DNA from 2 places in the Kocuria sp. 2SI genome. Region 1 is predicted to be linked to the other one. Evidence: predicted binding sites of a transcription regulator. Region 1 holds the regulator's gene; the other holds the start of a gene.

What was found. The regulator HrcA, encoded in region 1, represses chaperone genes, less so after heat shock. The targets are predictions, from matches to a motif close to TTNGCACTCGNNNNNNNCGAGTGCNAA.
Region 2: a site for HrcA is predicted at 8,143-8,169, ahead of groL (chaperonin GroEL). Genes of this name have one in related genera too.

Annotation. Positions count from the first base shown of each region.
Region 1 covers NZ_SCNB01000009.1:39,966-51,506, reverse strand. The annotation lists gene lepA (translation elongation factor 4) at 1-1,683, shown strand, start outside; gene FFS25_RS06885 (protein phosphatase 2C domain-containing protein) at 1,686-2,540, shown strand; gene hemW (radical SAM family heme chaperone HemW) at 2,629-3,873, shown strand; gene FFS25_RS06875 (DUF4870 domain-containing protein) at 3,991-4,584, opposite strand; gene FFS25_RS06870 (DUF3097 domain-containing protein) at 4,731-5,597, opposite strand; gene hrcA (heat-inducible transcriptional repressor HrcA) at 5,794-6,807, shown strand; gene dnaJ (molecular chaperone DnaJ) at 6,908-8,065, shown strand; gene FFS25_RS06855 (16S rRNA (uracil(1498)-N(3))-methyltransferase) at 8,076-8,840, shown strand; gene FFS25_RS06850 (PhoH family protein) at 9,123-10,142, shown strand; gene ybeY (rRNA maturation RNase YbeY) at 10,139-10,645, shown strand; gene FFS25_RS06840 (GTPase Era) at 10,713-11,541, shown strand, end outside.
Region 2 covers NZ_SCNB01000005.1:112,010-123,550, reverse strand. The annotation lists gene FFS25_RS04605 (DeoR/GlpR family DNA-binding transcription regulator) at 1-648, shown strand, start outside; gene FFS25_RS04600 (lipid II:glycine glycyltransferase FemX) at 820-1,902, shown strand; gene FFS25_RS04595 (threonine/serine exporter family protein) at 2,013-4,001, shown strand; gene FFS25_RS04590 (siderophore-interacting protein) at 4,091-4,939, opposite strand; gene FFS25_RS04585 (uracil-DNA glycosylase) at 4,945-5,640, opposite strand; gene FFS25_RS04580 (SDR family oxidoreductase) at 5,721-6,428, shown strand; gene FFS25_RS04575 (DUF3263 domain-containing protein) at 6,428-6,652, shown strand; gene FFS25_RS04570 (LytR C-terminal domain-containing protein) at 6,714-7,421, shown strand; gene FFS25_RS04565 (GNAT family N-acetyltransferase) at 7,418-8,089, shown strand; gene groL (chaperonin GroEL) at 8,332-9,963, shown strand; gene FFS25_RS04555 (ribonuclease HI) at 10,211-11,215, shown strand; gene FFS25_RS04550 (SulP family inorganic anion transporter) at 11,283-11,541, shown strand, end outside.

The DNA.
Region 1 (11,541 bases):
CTGGACCGCATGGACATCGAGCGCGAGCGCGGCATCACGATCAAGTCGCAGGCGGTGCGCATGCCCTGGGGCGTGAACGGCACCGACTACGCCCTGAACATGATCGACACCCCGGGCCACGTGGACTTCACCTATGAGGTCTCCCGCTCGCTGGCCGCCTGCGAGGGCGCGCTGCTGCTGGTGGACGCCGCGCAGGGGATCGAGGCGCAGACCCTGGCCAATCTCTACCTGGTCATGGAGAACGACCTCACCATCATCCCGGTGCTCAACAAGATCGACCTGCCGGCCGCTCAGCCGGAGAAGTACGCCGAGGAGATCGGCAACCTGATCGGCGAGGACCCGGAGCGCGTGCTGCGGGTCTCCGGCAAGACGGGGGAGGGCGTCGAGGAGCTGCTGGACCGCATCGTGGAGGAGATCCCGGCGCCGTCGGGCGATCCCGAGGCTCCCGCCCGCGCCATGATCTTCGACTCCGTGTTCGACACCTACCGCGGTGTGGTCACCTACGTGCGGCTCTTCGACGGCAGCCTCAAACCGCGCGAGCGCATCGAGATGATGTCCACCGGGGCCCAGCACGAGCTGCTCGAGATCGGCGTGATGTCGCCGGAGCCCAAGCCCACCGACGGCCTGGCCGCGGGGGAGACCGGCTACCTCATCACCGGCGTGAAGGACGTCCGCCAGTCCCGTGTGGGCGATACCGTCACCACCGCCGTCAAGGGCGCTGAGCAGGAGCTCGGCGGCTACGAGGACCCCAAGCCCATGGTCTTCTCCGGGCTGTTCCCGATCGACGGCTCCGACTACCCGGTGCTGCGCGACGCCCTGGAGAAGCTGCAGCTCAACGACGCCGCCCTGGTCTGGGAGCCCGAGACCTCCACGGCGCTGGGCTTCGGCTTCCGCTGCGGCTTCCTGGGCCTGCTGCACCTGGAGATCACGCGCGAGCGCCTCGAGCGCGAGTACAACCTGGATCTGATCGCCACGGCGCCGTCGGTGTCCTACGACGTCACGACCGAGGACGGCACCGAGCTGCTGGTCACCAACCCGTCCGAGTTCCCCGAGGGCAAGATCAAGGAGATCCGCGAGCCGATGGTCGCGGCCACGATCCTGGCGCCAGCGGAGTTCGTGGGCACCATCATGGAGCTCGCCCAGTCCAAGCGCGGCCAGATGGGCGGCATGGACTACCTCTCCGAGGACCGCGTGGAGCTGCGCTACCGCCTGCCGCTGGCCGAGATCGTGGTGGGCTTCTTCGACCAGCTGAAGTCCAAGACCCGCGGCTACGCCTCCTTGGACTGGAAGGCCGACGGCGACGAGGTCTCCGAGCTCGTGAAGGTCGATCTCCTGCTGCAGGGGGAACGCGTGGACGCCTTCTCCGCGATCACGCACAAGGACAAGGCCTACTCCTACGGCACCACCATGGCGAACAAGCTGCGCGAGCTCATCCCGCGCCAGCAGTTCGAGGTCCCCGTCCAGGCGGCGATCGGCTCGCGGATCATCGCACGAGAGAACATCCGGGCCATCCGCAAGGACGTGCTCTCCAAGTGCTACGGCGGCGACATCACCCGCAAGCGCAAGCTGCTCGAGAAGCAGAAGGAGGGCAAGAAGCGCATGAAGATGGTCGGTCGCGTGGAGGTCCCCCAGGAGGCCTTCGTGGCAGCGCTGTCGGCGGACGAGCCGGAGAAGAAGAAGTAGTCGTGAGCTGCGGCCCGGCCGTGGTGGCCGTCTCGGCGAAGCGGCGCACGCAGGACGCCTGGGGAACGGCCTGCGATGCCAGCGGACGGCTCCAGGCGGCCTGGGTGCTCGACGGGGCCACAGCGCTGGGCGCCCAGGACCCCCGCAGCGCCGACGAGCAGGTCGCCCGCTTCGCCTGGAGGCTCTCCGCAGCCCTGCGCGCGATCCTCGCCGACGCCGGAGCTCGAGCGCGCAGCCAGCCCCTGCACCAGATCGTCGAGGCCGCCCGCTCCGAGGCCCAGCGCAGCATCGAGATCGGCTGGCCCGGGGCCGAGATCCCCACGGCCACGCTGTCGCTGATCCGGCGCACCGCCCAGGGCCTCGAGTGCTTCGTGCTGGGGGACTCGCCGCTGTGGCTCGAGGACGCTGGGCAGATCCTGGAGGTCGTCGATCCGCAGTTCGCCGGCGGCGACGCCCGAGTGCTGCGCCGCTGGCACGAGCTGCGAGCACAGGGCCGCAGCGCTGAGGCCGCCTACGCCGAGCTTCTCGAGGCGCAGGTGCGGGACCGGCGCACACGCAGCACCGAGGACGGGCTGTGGATCCTCGGCGGTTCGCCGCAGGCCGCGCAGCATGCCCGCGTGGAGCTGATCCCCGGGGCCGAGCAGCGGCGCGTGTGTCTGCTCACCGACGGTCTGGAGCGCGTGGTCGATCCCTTCGCGATCACCGGTCGGCGCGGGCTCTTCGAGGCGCTGCACAGCGGATCGGCCGGCTCCCTCGCCCAGCGCCTGCGTGGGCTCGAGCGAGCGGATCCCCGCCGCGTGCGCGCGCCCCGGATGACTGTGCACGACGACATCACCGGCCTGGCGATCACGCTCTGACCTGCACGGGAGCTCCGCCCTGGAGTTCACATCGAACGTGAAGTCCGCGCAAATATTCCAAACCTGAAGTAGAACTCGAAGGATGAAGATGCCCTCTCTGCCCGATGGCGAGACCCCCCCGGAGGACGGGCTGCTCCCGGAGACCGCCGCTCACGGAAGCGACGAGCGGACCCTGAGCCTGTACGTGCACGTGCCGTTCTGCTCCGTGCGCTGCGGCTACTGCGACTTCAACACGTACACCGCCCTGGAGCTGGGCCCCGACGTCTCGCAGGCGGCCTACCACCTCGAGGCCGTGCGCGAGATCGAGTTCGCCCGCGAGGCGCTCGAGCGCTCCGGGGCGGCGCGCCGTGGACTGCACACCGTCTTCTTCGGCGGGGGCACGCCCACCCGGCTGGCCTCCTCGGCGCTCGTGGAGATCCTGGACAGCGCCCGCGGGAGCTTCGGTCTGCTGGAGGGCGCGGAGGTCACCACCGAGGCCAATCCCGACTCGGTGACCCGGGAGGACCTGCAGACGCTGGCCGACGGAGGATTCACCCGTGTGTCCTTCGGCGTCCAGTCCGCAGTGCCGCACGTCCTGCGCACCCTGGAGCGCACCCACGATCCCGCGAACGTGCCGAGGGTCGTGCAGTTGGCCAAGGAGGCCGGGCTGTCCGTGAGCACGGATCTGATCTACGGCACGCCGGGGGAGTCGCTCGAGGACTGGAGGGAGTCGCTGCGCCAGGCCATCTCCCTGGAGCCGGACCACCTCTCCGCCTACTCCCTGATCGTGGAGGACGGCACGCGCATGGCGGCGCAGATGCGCCGCGGCGACGTGGACCCGGTGGACCCGGACGACCAGGCCGAGAAGTACGGGATCGCCGAGCAGATGCTCTCCGAGGCAGGCTTCGAGTGGTACGAGATCTCCAACTGGTCCCGGGCCGCGGGCGGGCGCAGCGCGCTGGAGAACCGCTCGGCGCACAACCTCGCCTACTGGCACAACCAGGACTGGTGGGGCGTCGGCCCCGGCGCCCATAGCCACGTGGGCGGCGTGCGCTGGTGGAACCGCAAGCACCCCATGCCGTACGCGCAGACGGTGCGCAGGGGCCTCTCTCCCGCCGTGGGCCGCGAGCAGCTCGACGACGACACCCGGTACATGGAGCGCGTGATGCTCGAATCCCGCATCGCAGACGGCATGCCGCTCACGGCGCTGCGTCCGGAGGGGCGCGAGCAGATCGCGGGGCTGGTGGCCGAGGAGCTGATCGACGGCCGCAGCGCGCTGCAGGGCCGGCTCGTGCTCACGCTGCGCGGCCGCCTGCTCGGGGACGCCGTGGTGCGGCGGCTGCTCGTCGACTGAGCCGCAGGGCTCTCGGACCCGTCGGAACGGCCGGTCCACAGCCGGGCAGACCTGCGGCTGACATGCAGAAGGCCCCGCCGAAGCGGGGCCCTCTGCGCGTGCCGTGGGGCGTCCGGGTCAGTTCTGCGCGCCGGCACCCGGCTCGGGGGCATCAGCGGTGCGGCCGCTGGGGGTGACGACCTGGCCCTGGGCTGTGACCGGACCGGAGGTCTCGCGCTCCCGGCGGCGCTCCTGGCGTCGGCTGGCCAGGGCGTCGTAGAGGTACCAGTTGAGGCGGTAGCGGTACGGACGCCCGGAGTTGGCGGAGACGGCTGCGGCGACCGAAGAGATGGCGAGGATCAGCCAGGCTGCGGCGGCCAGGATGGCGAAGATCCAGCCGACCCACGGGATGAAGGCCAGCAGCGCGCCGGCGATCACCACGAGGGTGGGCAGCAGCGTGAAGTTGGCGGCCTCCAGGGACTCCTGCTCGGTGAAGCGGGCGCGGCCCCTGGCCCAGCGGTGGATGATCATGCTGGGCACGCATCCGACCACTCCGAGCATGTGCGTCAGCGTGGCCAGCTGCTGATCGTCCGAGACGGAGACCGGACCGGGCTGGGCGCTGAGCCCCTCGTACTCGTTCGGCGCGAGGGCCGCCTGGTCGTCGGAGCCGGGGTCGGCCGGCTCGGCACCGGAGTCGCTGAGTCGCTGGGGGCTGCTGCTGGAGACGGCCACTGTCCACCTTCGAGGTCGTGTGACCGGCAGGGCCGGTCGAGCGGGCGCCGCAGGTCCCCTGGGGTCGGGGAGGCGCTCGGGTCCTGCACAGTCTAGCCGCTGACGGCCTCCGAGGGCTTCGTGGGAGGCCCCGTGTGACGGGTTGCTCAGGCGCTGCCGGGGACCGTGACGAAGTCGATGAGCTCCTCGACGCGCCCGAGCAGCGCCGGCTCCAGATCGGCGTAGGTGTTCACGCGGGAGAGGATCGAGCTCCAGGCCCGTCCGATGTCCTCGGGGGTCTCGTGCGGCCAGCCCAGTCCGCGGCAGATCCCGGTCTTCCAATCGATCCCGCGCGGCACCTCGGGCCAGGCGCGGATGCCCATGGCGCTGGGCTTCACGGCCTGCCAGATGTCGATGTACGGGTGGCCCAGCACCGCCACGTTGCCGGGGGCGGACGGCACCCGCATGGCCTCCTCGGCGATCCGGGACTCCTTGGAGCCTGCGACCAGGTGATCGACCAGGATGCCCAGGCGCCGCGACGGCCCGGGGGAGAACTCCGCGACGGCCGCGGCCAGATCGTCCACGCCGTGCAGCGGCTCGACCACGATGCCCTCGACCGCCAGGTCGTGGCCCCAGACCTTCGCGACCAGCTCGGCGTCGTGCTTGCCCTCGACCCAGATGCGGGAGGCCTGGGCCGTGCGGGCGCGGAAGCCCTCCACCTCGACCGACCCGGAGCGGGTGCGCGCGGGAGCCTTGGGTACGCTGCGGCGCTGAGGCTCGGCAGCGATCACGGGCTCGCCCTCGAAGAGGAAGCCGGGCCCCAGGGGGAAGCTGCGGATCCTGCCCCGACGGTCCTCGAGGCTGAGCACGCGCATGCCGCCGATCGTCTCCAGACGCACCACGGCCCCGACCCAGCCGGTCTCGAACTCCTCGAGGACCATGCCGCGGGCCACCGGCAGCTGACGCGGCTCGGGCGGGCGGTTCGAGGCGGACAGGTCGCTGAGGGAGCGCGGTCCCCAGGACGAAGGGGGCATGGCGGCCTCCAGATCGACGGACGTGGTGGTGCGGCGCGCCGGAGGGGGCGCCTCCGGGCGGATCAGCGGCGAGCGTACCAATGCCCCGGTGCGAGCGCGGAGGCGTGAGCCCGCCTACACTGGCTTAGCAGTGTGCGCCCCCGAGTGCCAGAATGGTCCTCCGAGCGAGCACGCACAGCGCAGGAAGGAGCGGAACATGGATCACCCCCGGCGGCTGCAGGTCCTGCAGGCCATCGTGGAGGACTATGTCCACTCCCGGGAGCCGGTGGGCTCCCAGGCCCTCGTCGAGCGCCACGCCCTCGGCGTGTCCTCGGCGACCGTGCGCAACGACATGGGCGTGCTGGAGGAGGAGGGCCTGATCATGGCCCCCCACACCTCCTCGGGTCGGATCCCCACGGCCAAGGGGTATCGCGAGTTCGTCGACCGGATCGCGGCGGTCCAGCCGCTGACCCCGGCCCGGCGCCGCGCGATCCAGACCCTGCTCGAGGGCGCCGACGGCATCGACGACGTCATGGAGCGCACGGTGCGCCTGCTCTCGAAGCTCACCCACCAGGTGGCGGTCGTGCAGTACCCGTCGGTGAGCTCGGCCGCGCTGCGGCACCTGGAGCTGGTGCGCATGGACGAGCACCAGGTCCTGCTGGTCGTGATCCCCACCGACGGCCGGGTCTCCCAGCGGATGCTGCGCATGCCCGAGCCGGTGGCCGAGTCCGTCGTCCTGGATGCCCGGGCGAGGCTGCTGGGCGCGGTCGTCGGGCATCCACTGGCCGGAGCCGGTGCGGCCGTGATGGCCGCGGCCCAGCAGGCGCCCCCGGCCGAGCAGCCCCTGCTGGAGGCGGCGGCCGCGGCCGTGGCCGCCGTGCTGGACAGCGCGTCCGGGCAGCGCATGCTGCTGGCAGGCACCGCGAACCTGGCCCAGTCCACCGACGACTTCCGCCGCAGCATCGGCCCCGTGCTGGAGGCGCTCGAAGAGCAGGTCACCCTCCTGCAGCTGCTCTCGGAGATGGAGCAGGACGAGCGCGGGGTGGCCGTGCGCATCGGCGCGGAGGACTCGTCGGACCCGCTGGTCGAGACCGCTGTCGTCGCCACCGGATACGGTCCGCAGCGCAGGGCCAAGCTCGGAGTGCTGGGTCCCACCCGCATGGACTACCCGCAGACCATGGCGGCGGTGCGCGCCGTGGCCAGCTACCTCTCGCGCTCGCTGCCCAGCTGAGCCGCACCGAACAGACTCGCGCTCTCCTCGAGCCCGGCCATGCGCCCGGCGAGGGGCGCGCAGACCACGAATCCCAGAGATGACGAGGACGGAACGACCTGTGAGCGATCACTACGAGACCCTGGGCGTGTCCCGGGACGCCTCCGCCGAGGAGATCAAGCGCGCCTACCGCAAGAAGGCCCGTCAGCTGCACCCGGACGTCAACCCGTCGCCGGATGCCGCCGATGAGTTCAAGCGCGTCTCCCACGCCAACGACGTCCTCTCCGACCCGGAGAAGCGGCGCATCTACGACGCCACCGGCAATGAGAACGGCGAGTCCGGCTTCGGCGGCGGCGGCTTCGGCGGCGGCGGCGGGTTCGGGGGCTTCGGCGACATCTTCGACGCCTTCTTCCAGGGCGGCGGAGCCCAGGGCCCCAAGTCCCGCACGCGCCAGGGCCAGGACGCTCTGATCACCGTGGACGTCTCCCTGCAGGAGGCCGTCTTCGGCACCCAGAAGCGGATCACGGTGGACACCGCGGTCGTGTGCCCCGAGTGCCAGGGCACCTGCTGCCAGCCGGGCACCCACCCTGAGCAGTGCACCGACTGCGGCGGCCAGGGCCAGGTCCGCCAGCCCATCCGCTCGCCCCTGGGCACCGTGATGACCGTGGCCGAGTGCCCCACCTGCCGCGGCTACGGCGATGTCATCAAGTCCCCGTGCCAGGAGTGCTACGGCCACGGGCGCGTGCGCGACAAGCGCCCGCTGAACGTCAAGATCCCCGCCGGCGTGCGCAGCGGAGTGCGCATCCGCCTGTCGGGGCAGGGCGAGGCCGGCGTGGCCGGCGGCCCCAGCGGCGACCTGTACGTGGAGACCAAGGTCACCCAGGACCCCACGTTCACCCGCGACGGCGACGACCTGCACGTCACCGTGCGGATCCCCATGACCTCGGCCGCGCTGGGCACCACCCTCAAGCTCGACACCTTCGACGGCCCCCAGGAGATCTCGATTCCCGCAGGCACCCAGTCGGGTCAGACCCGCCGGGTCGAGGGCCTGGGCTCCACCCGCCTGCGCAGCCAGAGCGGGGAGCGCGGCGATCTGGTGGTGCACCTGGAGGTCGAGACCCCCGAGGACCTCACCGGCGAGCAGCGCGAGCTGCTCACCCGGCTGGCCTCCCTGCGCGGCGAGGAGCAGCACACCGGAACCGCCGTGAGCCGCACGCAGGAGCGCGGGGGCGGCGGCGGGTTCTTCTCGCGGCTGCGCGACCGCTTCGCGGATCAGTGAGGCGCCGGACATGACCACGCTGCCCGTCTTCCTCGCCAAGACCGAGCTGCTCGGCGCCGGCACGGGGGAGCAGATCGTGCTCAGCGGCCCTGAGGCCCGCCACGCCGCCACCGTGCGGCGCCTGAGCACCGGCGAGCGGCTCGAGCTCGTCGACGGCCGCGGGCTGCGGGTCACCGGCAGCGTCGTGAGCGCCGCTGGCGACCGGATCGAGCTGCGCGTCCAGGACTCCGTGCAGGAGCCGGCGCGCAGCCCCGAGCTGGTCCTCGTGCAGGCCCTGGCCAAGGGCGACCGTGATCTGCAGGCCGTCGAGTCCTGCACCGAGCTCGGCGTCGAGGCCGTGATCCCGTGGCAGGCCGAGCGCTCGATCGCCAAGCTGCGCCCCGAGCGCCAGGCCAAGCAGCTGGCCAAGTGGGAGTCCGCCCTGACTTCGGCGGCCAAGCAGTCCCGACGGGCTCGCTGGCCGCAGCTGCGCGAGCCGGTCACGAGCTCCTCGCTGGCCCGGCTCATCGAGGAGGCGCCGGGCACCCGCTGGCTGGTCCTGCACGAGAGCGCGCAGCAGCGTCTCACCGAGCTGCTTCCGGAGCTGGCGTCCCACGAGGACCTGGAGGGGATCGGGCTGATCGTGGGCCCGGAGGGCGGCGTCTCGGATGCGGAGCTCGAGCGCTTCGTGCAGGCCGGGGCTCAGCCGATGCTGCTGGGCCCGGAGGTCCTGCGCTCCTCCACGGCAGGGGCCGCTGCCGTGGCCGTGCTGTCCTGCGCTCTCGGGCGCTGGTGAGCATCCACGGCGGCACAGCCGCCCGCCGGCGCGTCGCACCGGCGCGATAGCATGGGCCCTCGAACCGCACCTCGGCCTGCACCAGCTGCAGCCTCCCGTGCGGAGCAGACCACGCGCAGCGCAACGGAAGGCGGCAGCGGCCACACGGCCCTCACCATGGATCACAGCACCCTCTCGGACACCGAAGCGGACCCGCAGCGTCCCGTCGGGGCACCCGCGCAGGACGCGTCCCCGGAGCAGGAGCGCGTGCGGCGCACCGTCGTCTTCCACGACCGCGAGACCATGGTGCGCAGCATCGGCCAGGCCGATTCCGCGCTGACCCAGATCGAGCTGGCCCGTCCGGGCACCCATCTGCGCGCCCACGACCTCACCGTCTCGGTCGACGGCCGCGCGGAGGACGTCGCCGTCGTCGTCGCGCTGCTCGAGGAGATCCGAGCCCTGGCCTCCCAGGGGACGCTCGTCACCCCGCAGGTGATCGCGCAGCTGATGGGCATCCTGGGCAGGGATGCGGCGGCACGGCCCTCGAGCGCTCTGAACCAGGACATCCTCAGCTCGCGCGGGCGCACCATCCGCCCCAAGACGATCAACCAGAAGCTCTACGTGGACGCCATCGACGACCACACCGTGACCTTCGGCATCGGCCCGGCCGGCACGGGCAAGACGTACCTGGCCATGGCCAAGGCGGTGCAGGCACTGCAGCGCAAGGAGGTCTCGCGGCTGATCCTCACGCGTCCCGCGGTCGAGGCCGGCGAGCGGCTGGGCTTCCTGCCCGGCTCCCTCAACGAGAAGATCGACCCCTACCTGCGGCCGCTCTTCGATGCCCTGCACGAGATGCTCGACCCGGACGCGATTCCCAAGCTCATGGAGGCCGGGACCATCGAGGTGGCCCCGCTGGCCTACATGCGCGGGCGCACGCTCAACGACTCCTTCATCATCCTCGACGAGGCCCAGAACACCACGCCCGAGCAGATGAAGATGTTCCTCACGCGCCTGGGCTTCGGCTCCAAGATCGTGGTCACCGGCGACATCACCCAGGTGGACCTGCCCGGCGGCACATCCTCGGGCCTGCGCCAGGTCGAGCACATCCTCCACGGCGTCGAGGACATCGCCTTCCCGGAGCTGACCAGCGACGATGTCGTGCGCCACGAGCTGGTGGGGCGGATCGTCGATGCCTACGAGGTCTTCGGCGTGACCAACCGCCGGCGCCAGGAGCGCCGCGAGCGCAAGGACGCCCGTCGTGAGGCCGCAGCCCAGCGCGGGACGTCGCAGGACGCACAGGAGCGGCAGGGGGAGGACGCATGAGCGTCGAGTTCGACATCCGCCCGCTGCCGGAGGACGCCACGGCCGCCGATCGCGCCAGCTGGGAGGCGTACGTCCCGGCGCGGCAGCGGGAGCTGATCGAGCACTGCTTCCGCGAGCTGCACCTGTCGAAGTCCGTCGAGCTGTCGATCGCCGTGGTCGACGAGGACGAGATGTCCGAGCTGCACGTGCAGTGGATGGATCTTCCCGGGCCCACCGACGTCCTGTCCTTCCCCATGGACGAGCTGCGCGCCGGCACCGCCCAGGAGCCGACCGAGGGCGTGCTCGGGGACATCGTGCTGTGCCCGCCGGTGGCCGCCAGGCAGGCCGCCGAGGCCGGGCACAGCACCGAGGACGAGTTCGCCCTGCTGACCGTGCACGGCATCCTGCACCTGCTCGGCCACGACCATGCCGAGGACGACGAGCGCACGACCATGTTCGCCCTGCAGCGACAGCTGCTCAGCGGCTTCCTGGGCCGGCAGGCCCCCGCCGAGACCATCCGCTGAACCGCCGCCGAGCGCAACGCAGCGGCCATCCCGTCCTCACCACGACACCTGAGAGCAGCACCTGAAGATGAGCGAGACAACCCGGACCGGCGGCCCCGCGCAGTGGGATGACCCCGCACAGACGCGCGCGGGCTTCGCCGTCTTCGTGGGACGGCCCAACGTCGGCAAGTCCACGCTGACCAATGCGCTGGTCGGCGAGAAGATCGCGATCACGTCCAACCGCCCGCAGACCACGCGCCACACCATCCGCGGGATCGTGCACCGGGACAGCGGCCAGCTCGTGCTCGTCGACACGCCGGGGGTCCACCGCCCGCGCACGCTGCTGGGGGAGCGGCTCAACGAGCTCGTGAGCGAGACCCTCAGCGAGGTCGACGTCCTGGGCATCTGCATCCCGGCGGACGAGAAGATCGGCCCCGGCGACCGCTTCATCGCCCAGCAGCTTGCCAGTGCTGGGCGCAAGCCGATCGTGGCGATCATCACCAAGGCGGACAAGGTCGATCGCGGGGAGCTCGCCGAGCAGCTCATGGCCGTGGAGGCCATGGGTCGCGAGGTGCTCACCGCGGAGCACGTGGAGTTCCAGCGCCGTCAGGCCATCAGGGCCAGGAAGCGCGGGCGCGACTACACGCCGACTCCGGTGCCCGAGGACATCGGATTCGCCGATGTCATCCCCGTCTCGGCGGTCGACAGCTTCAAGCTCGAGGAGCTGGCCGAGCTGCTGATCTCGCATATGCCGATCTCCCCGCCCCTGTACCCGGACGGCGACCTCACGGACGAGCCGGAGATGACGCTCGTGGCCGAGCTCGTGCGCGAGGCGGCCCTGGAGGGCGTGCGCGACGAGCTGCCGCACTCCCTGGCTGCCGTGTGCGACGACATGATCCCGCGCGAGGACCGGCCCG
Region 2 (11,541 bases), on a different contig from region 1:
AGGCTGCGTCGAGTGCACGGCGGGGCGGTCTCCCTCGACCGGCCGGCGTCCGTCGAGGCAGCGATCGCAGGGCGCGAGGCGCCGAAGTCACCGGCCAAGCGGCGCATCGCCGCGGCTGCCGTGCGCCTGCTCGAGGATGAGGGCGCGGTCACCGTCGTCCTGGACGCGGGCACCACGGTGGAGGCGGTGGCCGATGAGCTCGCGAACTGGCGGTCCGATGACTCCGAGCAGCCGCTGCAGGTGCTGACCCACGCGCTGCACGTGGCCGGGCGGCTGGCCGATCACCCGGACATCGAGCTCGACATGGTCGGCGGCGCTGTGCGCAAGCTCACCTGGGCGGCCGCCGGAGCCCGCACCGCCGGGCACTACTCCGACCACCGGGTGGACCTGGCGATCCTGGGCTGCTCGGGGGTCTCGGAGGGCTTCGGATTCTCCACGCCGCACGCTCCAGAGGCCGCGGTCAAGGCGGCGATCGCAGGGGCCGCCCGCCGGGTGGTCGTGGTCTGCGACGCCGAGAAGCACGGCCACGAGACGTTCTCGCGCTACGCCCATCTGAGCGAGATCGACGTCATGATCACCGACGCCGAGCCGCCGTCCGGGCTCGCCCGCGCCCTGGAGCGCGCCGGTGTGGAGGTCGTCATCGCCTGAAGGACGCGCAGGGGCGGTGCCGAGGTCCGAGCAGGGATCACCCGGTACGGTGGGAGACCGAGACCCCTGTCCGCGAGCCCGGGCGGCGCGGGCCTGCTGTCGGCCCCCGTCCCGTCCTCGCCGAGACAGCCCCCGAGCGATCGTCCCGGGGCATGACCCGAAAGGAGCACCGTGCGCGCTTTCACCGCACGCTTCGCCACGACCCAGGAGATCGACGCCTGGGATGAGCATGTGCAGTCCAACCCGCGCGGAGGGGACCTGCTGCAGGCGTCCTCGTACGCCGACGTCAAGAAGGATCACGGCTGGCGGCCCGTGCACCTGGTCCACGAGCCGCGCGACGGATCGCAGCCGGTGTTCACGCTCGTGCTGGAGAAGGTCGTTCCGGGGCTGGGCACCCTCTGGTACATGGCCAAGGGCCCGTCGGTCGAGGCCGGCGAGGACCTGGTCGGCTTCGCCGAGGCTACGGAGGAGCTGATCCGCCGCAAGCGCCTGGGCGTCTTCATGGTCAAGATGGAGCCGGTGCTGCTGGATGACCCCGAGCTCACGTCCACCCTGGAGGACGCCGGCCTGGTGCATTCCTTCCCGATCCAGTCCAACGACTCGACCGCGCTGCTGGACACCGACCGCAGCGAGGACGAGGTCTTCAAGGCCCTGCACTCCCGCGGCCGCAACGCGGTGCGCCGCGCGATCCGGGAGGAAGCGCGCGTCGAGCGCGTGCCCGTCACGGAGGAGAACATGCAGGCCATGTTCGGGCTGATGCAGACCATCGGACAGGGCCGCGCCAGCGTCATGCTGCGTCCGTACGAGTACTACCAGCGGTTCTGGACGAACTTCGACCAGGCCGGGCAGGGACGCCTGTACTTCGCCTACGAGGACGGCGAGCCCTCCGTCGGCGCCTTCGTGGTTGCCTTCGGGAGGCACGGCTTCTACAAGGACGGCGGGTCGAAGCCCCGGCGCAAGCAGTACGGCGATTCGCACCTGGTGCAGTGGACCGCGCTGACGGATCTCATGAAGGACCACGGGATCATCGACTACGACTTCGTGGGCACCCCGCCCAAGGACCGGGTCAAGGACAAGGAGCACCCGTTCCACGGGCTGGGGCTGTTCAAGACGTCGTTCACCAAGACCGTCATCGACTACACCGGCGTGTGGGATCAGCAGATCTCCCCCTGCCGCGCCCGCCTGTGGAACACCGTGATCGAGAAGGTCATGCGACGGCTGTGGGTCCGCTCCCGCAACGAGGCGTTCTACTGAGCCGACGACCGGCCCCCTGCCCGGCCTGCCCGGGTGCCCGTGCCGGATGACGCCGCACGGCGGCATCCGGCACGATGCATGTCGGAACACACCATGGAGGAGAGTCCGCGGTGCCCCCAGCCACGCTCACCGGTTCCCTGACCAGCCTGACGGACGCATCCGAGCCGTCGGCTCTGCAGCCCTTCGGCCAGGAGGTCCGCCCCGGCTCCTATCCGAGCTCGGGATGGACGGACCTCGAGCAGCTGCCCGCGGATCCCTTCGGGCCGGACGCCCAGCTGAGCCTGCAGCAGTGGCTCAGCGACGACGACCTGGCGCCGATACGGCCCACCGAGGCCCAGGCCCGACGCGCCCAGGCCCTGGCGGACGGTCAGCTCGGCGATGTGCTGGCACCGCGCGTCGAGGCGCTTCCAGTGCTCACGACCGAGGCCATCGAGCGCGACCGGCTGCAGCGGCAGTCGCCCGCCCAGACCGTCCCGATCGCCACGACGAGCCGTCGGCGCGCCTCACAGGAGTCCACGGGCCCGGTCTCGCGCCCGGACACCTCGATGCTGCCGGCCGTCGAGCCGACGGATCTCGGCAGCCAGCCGACCACGCAGATGCAGACGGCGGCCTACCCGTCGTCGAGCTCCGCAGCGACGGCACCGCAGCCGCGGCGCTCGCGTCGCGTGCTCGAGTCGATCATGAAGCGCGACGCGGGGATGACCGCCGCCATGCCCATGGTCGAGCGGCTCACGGCCAGCCCGTTCGCGGGCCTGCGCCGGTACGCGAGCTCGGATGACCGAGAGGCCCGGCGCACCCTGAATTTCGCCCTGCGCCTGGCGGAGACGATGTTCCACTACGGCGCCGACGCACTCGACGTCGAGAACGCGGTCGTGGCCGTGTGCGCGACCTACGGCGTGGAGAACATCGAGGTCGACATCACCAACCAGTCGGTCACGATCAACTACGTCGCAGACGTCTCCGGCCTCGATGCCTCCGCGACCCGCGAGGACGTGTTCAACCACGCCGACACCACGAGCCACACCGTCATGCGCGTGGTGCGCTCGTCGTCGGACAACTACTCCGGTCTGGCGGACACCCACCGGCTGGTCACGGAGATCAGCCGGGGGAGGATGTCGCGCGAGGAGGCCCGCGAGCGGCTCCAGGCCATCAACTCCCGGCCCAAGCCCTTCCCCAACTGGGTGGTCTCCCTGGCCACCATGGCTGCGGCATTCGCCATCACCCTGGGCATCGGCGGCGGCCTCACGGGCGCCACGATCTCGATGCTCTCGGCGGGCATGGTGGGCAAGATCGGGGCCGTGATGGGTCGACGCCGCGTGCCGGAGTTCTTCACCATGGTGGTCTCGGCCTTCGTCATCACCGTCATGGCGCTGCTGGGCTCCCAGATCGGCATCGAGATGTCGCCCCCGAAGGTGATCGCGGCCGGTCTGATCATGCTGATGCCCACCACCAGGTTCATGTCGACCATGCACGACGCGATCTCGGGCTTCCCCGTCACGGCCGCAGGGCGCGCGCTGTCCACGGGCATGGCCTTCGCAGGGATCGTCGCGGGGATCTACACGGGCATCGCGGTCATGGGGCTGATGGGCCAGGGAGGGCTGGACATCTCCCAGACGCAGTTCGAGCCGGCGGCGCCCTACTTCAACATCATCTGCATGACGCTGGCAGCCGGGCTGATCGCGATCAGCCTGCAGGCCTCGGCGCGGCACCTGCTGCCCGCCATGGTCGCCGGGCTCGGTGGCCTGCTGGCCTATCACCTGGTGGGGTGGGTCGGACTCGACGCGCGCCTGCAGGTGGTCTTCGGGGCCACGATGACGGGCGTGATCGGCGCCTACATCGCCGGGCGGCACCGCATCCCGTCGCTGGTGCTCGCGGTGCCGGGCATGACGTTCCTGCTGCCCGGGCTGTCGGTCTTCCGCGGCATGTACGCGGTGACGATCGAGGCCGAGACCACGGGCCACGGCGTCGTGTCGCTGGTGACGGCCATGACCACGATCCTGTCGATGGCCGCCGGGCTGGTCCTGGGCCAGCTGCTGATGCGCCCGTTCGTGCTCTCGGAGGATGCCCGGATCGGCATGCGTCGCAACCGCCGCCGCTGACTGACCGACCCCGCCTGCGCAGACGACGACGGCCGCGCACCCTCGCATGAGCAGGTGCGCGGGCGTCGTGCTGTGCGAGGGGAAGGGGATCAGACCTTGCCGACCGGGGTCTTCTTCTCGGCCTGGAAGGCGTCCTCGTCGCGGCCGCGGGCCCAGTAGCCCGACAGCGAGACCTGCGCCCGGTCCAGGCCGTGCTCCTCGAACAGGACGGGTCGGAGGGCCTTCATGGCCTCGCGCTCGCCGTGGGCGAAGACCTGGATGCCGTCCGTCGTGCCGGGCCACTGCGCCGTGCGCGCGGCCTCGACCAGGGCGGGGAAGCCGGCGGGGGCCTCGGCGCGGTGGATCCAGCGCAGGCTCCAGCCCGAGGGCACCTGGATGTCCAGGTGGTGATCGGCGTCCTGGACCTCGAGCAGGATCTCTCCGCGGGCGTCCTCCGGCATGGCCTCGACGTTGGCGAGCACCGCGGGGATCGCGGCCTCGTCGCCGAGCATGAGGCTCCAGGAGGCCTGTGGGTCGGGGATCCACTTGCCGCCGGGACCCACAGCGACGATCGTGTCGCCGGGCTGCGCTCCGGCCGCCCACGGCCCGGCCCAGCCGGAGTCGCCGTGCAGCGCGACGTCGATCCACAGCTGCCCGGCCTCGAGGTCCACGTGGCGCAGCGTCATGTGCCGGGTCGCGGGAAGGTGCTCGCGCGGAAGCGTCTCGCGCAGGCTCCAGTAGTCGGGATGATCTCCCAGGCCCAGCTCGGGATCGAAGAACACGAGCTTGCAGTACTTCTCCGGGGGCTCGATGTCCCGGAAGGAGCTCGGATCGCCGATCGAGGCCACGATGCGCACCATCGACGGGGAGAGCTCCAGGCGCTGCACGACGGTCAGGTCGATCTGCGCCTTCGGCGGCTTTGCGGGAGCGGGCTGGTGCTGGGCGGGGTCGTCACTCATGAGGCTCACCTTACCGACCAGTCGATCGGAGCCGCCCCCTGCTCCTCGAGCAGACGGTTGACCTGGGAGAACGGCCGCGAGCCGAAGAAGCCACGGGAGGCGGACAGGGGAGAGGGGTGCGTGGACTCCACGGTCGGGGCTGGGGCGAGCCAGGGGGCGCACTGGCGTGCGGGGCGTCCCCACAGCAGGCCCACGAGCGGGCCGCCGCGGGCCGCCAGGGCCCGGACCGCGCATTCGGTGACGGCCTCCCACCCCTTGCCGTGGTGGGAGGCAGGCACTCCGTCGCGCACCGTGAGGCACCTGTTGAGCAGCATGACGCCCTGGCGGCTCCATGCGCTGAGGTCCCCGTTCTCGGCCGGGGCGATCCCCAGGTCGTCGTGCAGCTCGCGGTAGATGTTCTGCAGGGACCGCGGCAGGGGGCGGACGTCCGGGCGCACCGAGAACGACAGCCCCATGGCGTGGCCCGGGGTGGGGTACGGGTCCTGGCCCAGGATCAGCACGCGGACCTCGGCCATCGGCTCCTGGAAGGCCCGCAGGATCTCCGGGCCCGGCGGGAAGGTGCGCTGGCCCTGCGCATGCTCCTGGCGCAGGAAGTCGCCCATCCCGTGGATCGCGTCCTCCACGGGGCGCAGGGCCTCGGCCCAGTCCTCGGCCATGATCTCGGCGAGGTCGGGGCGGTCTGCGGAATCGGTGCTGGTCATGCGGACCACTCTAGGGACCGCCGCCCACGACGCCGGGGGCGCCCCGCTGCGCTGTCGTGGCCGCGTTCTACAGTGGCGGCATGAGCGAGTCGAGCATGCCCACCGATAAGCGTCCCGTCGCCCTCGTCACCGGTGCCACCGGCGGCATCGGCCGGGCGGTCGTCGAGTCCCTGGCGGTCGATCACCGGGTCCTGGCCGTGGGCCGCGATGAGCACGCCCTGGCGCAGCTGCCGGAGGGGGCCGAGCCCGTGCGCGCCGAGCTCACGGACTTCCAGGCCCTGCCCGAGCTCGTGGACGGGCTCGAGCGGCTGGATGTCCTGGTCCACTGCGCCGCCCTGGGCCACCGGCTCTCGGTCGAGCACTCCCGCCCCCAGGACTGGCAGGCGCAGCTGGAGCTCAACGTCATGGTCCCCGCCGAGCTGACCCGGCTGGCCCTGCCCGCGCTGCGCCGCGCGCAGGGAACCGTGGTGCTCGTGAACTCCGGCGCCGGCTTCACCGCCAGCGGCGGCAATGCGGTCTATGCGGCCTCCAAGTTCGCGCTGAGGGCGCTGGCGGACTCGCTGCGCCAGGAGCTCGAACCGGACCTCGTGCGGGTGGCCTCGGTGCACCCCGGACCCACGGACACCGAGATGCTGCGGGGGATCCACGATTCGATCGGGAAGCAGCACCGCCCGGAGGAGTACATCCTCCCCGAGTCGGTGGGCCGGGCCGTGCGTGCGGTCGTAGATGCCTCCCCGGATGTGCAGCTCACCTCGGTCTCGGTGCGCCCGCGCCAGGAGCAGTGCTGATGGGCGCGCAGGCGGGGGAGCTGGACGAGCAGCAGCGGGCGATCCTCGACCTGGAGAAGCGGCGCTTCAAGTACCAGGGGGCCAAGGAGCGGGCCATCGGCGCGCAGCTCGGGATGCCCGTGACGGAGTACTACCAGCGGCTCAATGCGCTGCTGGACACGGAGGCCGCCTGGGCCGCCGAGCCCGTCCTGGTGCGGCAGCTGCGCGAGCTGAGGGACTCGTGAGCGCGGTCCCGGCGGCTCGTCGCGGCGCATGAACGGGCTCCCCGATGGAAGGATGGCGCGCATGAGCGAACAGCCCCCGTGGTCCGATCCCGACCTGCATCCCCGCGACGTCTTCGACGACGTCCCGGAGGACGGCCCTCGGCAGGGCGCGCACCGGCCCCGGGAGGCCGCAGCCCCCAAGACCCCCGGGAGCCTGAAGGCCATGGTCATCGTGGGCTCCCTCGGCCTGCTGCTGGGCGCCGGCGCCTACGTCTTCTCCACCGTGAACCAGGACCGCGGCTCGAGCGCCGTCCAGGGCTCCGAGGACCAGGTCGCCGAGGATCCGAGCGGGTCGGCCGGCGCGGAGGACGGGGCGAGCGCCTCCGCCGCTCCCGAGGACGCCGAGCAGGTGGGCATCTTCAACGCCACCGACCTCGACGGCGTGGCCGGCGCTGCCAGCGAGGACCTCACGGCGCTGGACTGGGAGGTCATCGCCACCGGCAACTGGGGCTTGCCCGTGGACGAGAGCGTGGTCTACTACGCGAGCGACGGCGTCACCGGGGACACCGAGGAGCAGGCCCGGCTCGTGGCCGATGCCCTGGGGATCGAGCAGGTCCAGGCCGACGACGCCATCGCCTATCCGCTGGTGGCAGTGATCGGAGACGACCTCGGCGAGGAGCTGGTGGGCGCAGGCCAGGAGCAGTCCTCCGCGCAGGGCGCCGCCGAGCTCCCGCAGGAAGGCGCCGGCGCCCAGGCAATGGCGGCCGATCCGACGGAGGCCCTCCGATGAGCGCGGCGGGGAACTCGCGCGCTGTCGAGCCGCTGGCCGTCGAGGGCCGGCGCGTGCGCCTGCGCGACTGGCGCGCCGATGACCTCCCCGTCTACGAGCGGTGGATCATGCCCCCGCCCGGCGGCGGCGAGCACGAGTGGCAGCGCACGGACGGGCCCTTCTACCCCAACTTCACCGCAGAAACGGCCCAGCGCTGGCTCGGGAAGCTGACGGAGCGGGTGCGCCAGGGCGACTGGCCCGCAGTGCGCGACACCGCGGTGATCGCCGAGCAGGGCACCGACCGGTTCCTGGGGCAGGTCTCCTGGTATCACGCGGAGGCCCCCACGGAGGATCCGGGTACGGGCACGCATCTGCTGCCGCTGCACTCGATCGGCGTGGCGATCTACCCGCCGGAGTACTGGTCCGGCGGGTACGGCTCGGAGGCCCTGCGCCTGTGGGTCGACCTGCTGTTCCGGACCAGCGGCGCCGACCGCGTCGACCTGGAGACCTGGAGCGGCAATCGCGGCATGTGCCGGGTGGCCCGGAAGCTCGGCTTCACCGAGGAGGCGCGGATCCGCAGGGCTCGTAAGGTGGCGGGGGAGCACTACGACCGGATGATCTACGGCATTCTGCGCGAGGAGTGGGAGCAGGTGCCGTGGCACGGGGCGTCCGCCCTCGGTGAACCCTGAGCCGAACGCGCTCAGGGGTTTGCACTCGCAGGGGCCGAGTGCCAATAATGGACTTGGCACTCAGTCGAGCAGACTGCCAGCCGGCCCCGCTGCGGTCGGCGCAGCCGCTCGACCACGAAGTGGAAGCCACCGCCTCTCTGAGGGGCAGGCTCGGCGGGCAGATCCCGCAGGAGCCGGCGCCCCGTCCGTCGCGGGCAGCGGGTCGGTGGGAGTCAGACTGAACGTCCAGGAGGGACGAACACATGGCAAAGCTCATCGCATTCGACGAGGAGGCCCGCCGCGGTCTCGAGCGCGGCCTCAACACCCTGGCTGACGCCGTCAAGGTCACGCTCGGCCCGCGCGGCCGCAACGTCGTCCTGGAGAAGTCCTGGGGCGCTCCCACGATCACCAACGACGGCGTGTCCATCGCCAAGGAGATCGAGCTCGAGGACCCCTACGAGAAGATCGGCGCCGAGCTCGTCAAGGAGGTCGCCAAGAAGACCGATGACGTCGCCGGCGACGGCACCACCACCGCCACCGTGCTCGCTCAGGCGCTCGTGCGCGAGGGCCTGCGCAACGTGGCCGCCGGTGCTGACCCGCTCTCGCTCAAGCGCGGCATCGAGAAGGCCGTCGAGGCCGTCACCGCCGAGCTGCTCAGCTCCGCCAAGGAGATCGAGACCGAGGAGCAGATCGCGGCCACCGCGTCCATCTCGGCCGCGGATCCGGAGATCGGCCGCCTCATCGCCCAGGCCATGGAGAAGGTCGGCAAGGAGGGCGTGATCACGGTCGAGGAGTCCAACACCTTCGGGCTGGACCTCGAGCTGACCGAGGGCATGCGCTTCGACAAGGGCTACCTCTCCGGCTACTTCGTCACGGACGCCGACCGCCAGGAGGCCGTCCTCGAGGATCCCTACATCCTCATCGTCAACTCGAAGATCTCGGCCGTGAAGGATCTCGTCCCGGTCCTGGAGAAGGTCATCCAGTCGGGCAAGCCGCTGATGATCATCGCCGAGGACGTCGAGGGCGAGGCGCTGGCCATGCTGGTGCTGAACAAGATGCGCGGCTCCGTGAAGTCCGTGGCCGTCAAGGCTCCCGGCTTCGGCGACCGCCGCAAGGCCCAGCTGGCGGACATCGCCATCCTGACCGGCGGCCAGGTCATCACCGAGGAGGTCGGCCTCTCGCTCGAGACCGCCACCCTGGACCTGCTGGGCACCGCCCGCAAGGTCGTCGTGACCAAGGACGAGACCACCATCGTCGACGGCGCCGGCTCCGCCGAGGAGATCGAGGGCCGCGTGGCCCAGATCCGCGCCGAGATCGAGAACTCGGACTCGGACTACGACCGCGAGAAGCTGCAGGAGCGCCTGGCCAAGCTGGCCGGCGGCGTCGCCGTGCTGAAGGCCGGCGCGGCCACCGAGGTCGAGCTCAAGGAGCGCAAGCACCGCATCGAGGACGCTGTGCGCAACGCCAAGGCTGCTGTGGAGGAGGGCATCGTCGCCGGCGGCGGCGTCGCCATGATCCAGGCCGGCGAGACCGCCTTCGGCCAGCTGCAGCTCAGCGGCGACGAGGCCACCGGCGCGAACATCGTGAAGGTCGCCATCGACGCTCCGCTCAAGCAGATCGCCTTCAACGCCGGGCTCGAGCCGGGCGTCGTGGCGGCCAAGGTGCGCGGCCTCGAGAAGGGCTGGGGCCTCAACGCGGCCACCGGCGAGTACGAGGACCTCATGGCCGCGGGCATCAACGACCCGGTCAAGGTCACCCGCTCCGCCCTGCAGAACGCCGGCTCGATCGCCGGGCTGTTCCTGACCACCGAGGCCGTCGTCGCCGACAAGCCGGAGCCGGCCGCGGCCGCCGGCGGCGGCGAGGACCCGATGGGCGGCATGGGCGGCATGATGTGATGACGCCTCGGCGTCATCGCTGAGGCCAGCCCAGCGAGTCCGACGGGCCCCGTCTCCCACCTCGGGAGGCGGGGCCCGTCGTCATGTCCGGGGGGGTGGACCCGACGAGTGTCTGCGCTGCCGGCCGGTGCCGCAGGCGTCCCAGGGCCCGGTGCGACCGGCCTGCCGACGGGAGCCTGTCGAGACAGCCCGAGCCGCGGCGCCGGGCTGGGCTGTGCTGTCGGTGGGACGTGCCACAGTGTTCGGCATGACGATCATCGCTGCCGCCGACGGCTCCGCCCTGGGCAATCCCGGCCCGGCCGGCTGGGCCTGGTACATCGACGACTCCAACTGGCGCAGCGGGGGCTGGCCGCATGGCACGAACAACATGGGCGAGCTCCAGGCCGTGCTGGACCTGCTCGAGTCCACGCAGGAGCTCGGCGAGCCCCTGCGGGTGCTGTGCGACAGCCAGTACGTCATCAACTCGATCACCAAGTGGATGAAGGGCTGGAAGAAGAAGGACTGGAAGAAGAGCGACGGCAAGCCGGTGCTCAACGTCGAGCTCATGAAGGCGCTGGACGCCGCCATGCAGGGCCGGGACGTGACCTTCGAATGGGTCAAGGGCCACGCGGGCCACGAGCTGAACGAGGCCGCCGACACCCGAGCCAACGCCGCCGCCAAGGCCTTTCAGGCCGGCCGCGCGCCGGAGGAGGGGCCGGGGCTGGCGCTGGGCTCGGACGCGGCCGCGCCCTCAGCTGCTGCGGCGCCGGCAGGCCATGCGGCTCCTGCCGAGCCCGCGGCCGCCACAGGCGCCGCAGCGGGGGACCAGGCCGGTCCCGCAGGCAGCGGCGCAGCCGATCCCCGTGCGGAGGCAGAGGAGCAGGTGGGGGACCCGGATCCCGATCTGCTCTCGAGCCTGGAGGATCAGTCGGAGGACCTGGCCGCCGCTCCGAGCCCCGCGCAGGAGGTCTTCGGCCTGGAGCGCGGACGCATCCGCGAGGGCCTGTCGGCCGCGACCCTCCACCCGGAGGCGGTGCTCATCGACTCGGACGGGCGCCCCGGCAATCCCGCGAGCCTCTCCCGGGGCGACGACTCCGCCGACCTGCATCTGGTGGACCTGCTGGCCCTGAGCGGGCGCGCTGTGCAGACCACGATCCATGTCCTGGGCTCCACGGGCTCGGCGGTGCACACCGCGCTGTGGACGCGCGAGGACTCCCGCAGCGAACTGGGACAATGGCTGCTGCGCCACCTCCAGGTGACGCTCGAGTCCTGAACAGCCCCGCGGCGCACCTGCCGGCGGCGGGGTCCCTGCCCTTCCCCGTCTCAGGAGCCCCGTCCGCATGAGCTCACCGTCCGCCCAGGCCTCGCCCTCGCCGCTGCAGCGCCAGTCCGTGCTGTGGAGCCTGCGCTCGCCGCGAGCCCTGCGCACCGAGCTGCTGGCGGGACTCGTCGTGGGCCTGGCGCTGATGCCGGAGGCGATCGCCTTCTCCGTGATCGCCGGGGTCGATCCGCGGGTGGGGCTCTTCGCCTCCTTCACCATGGCGGTGACCATCTCGATCGTCGGCGGCCGACCCGCCATGATCTCGGCGGCCACCGGTG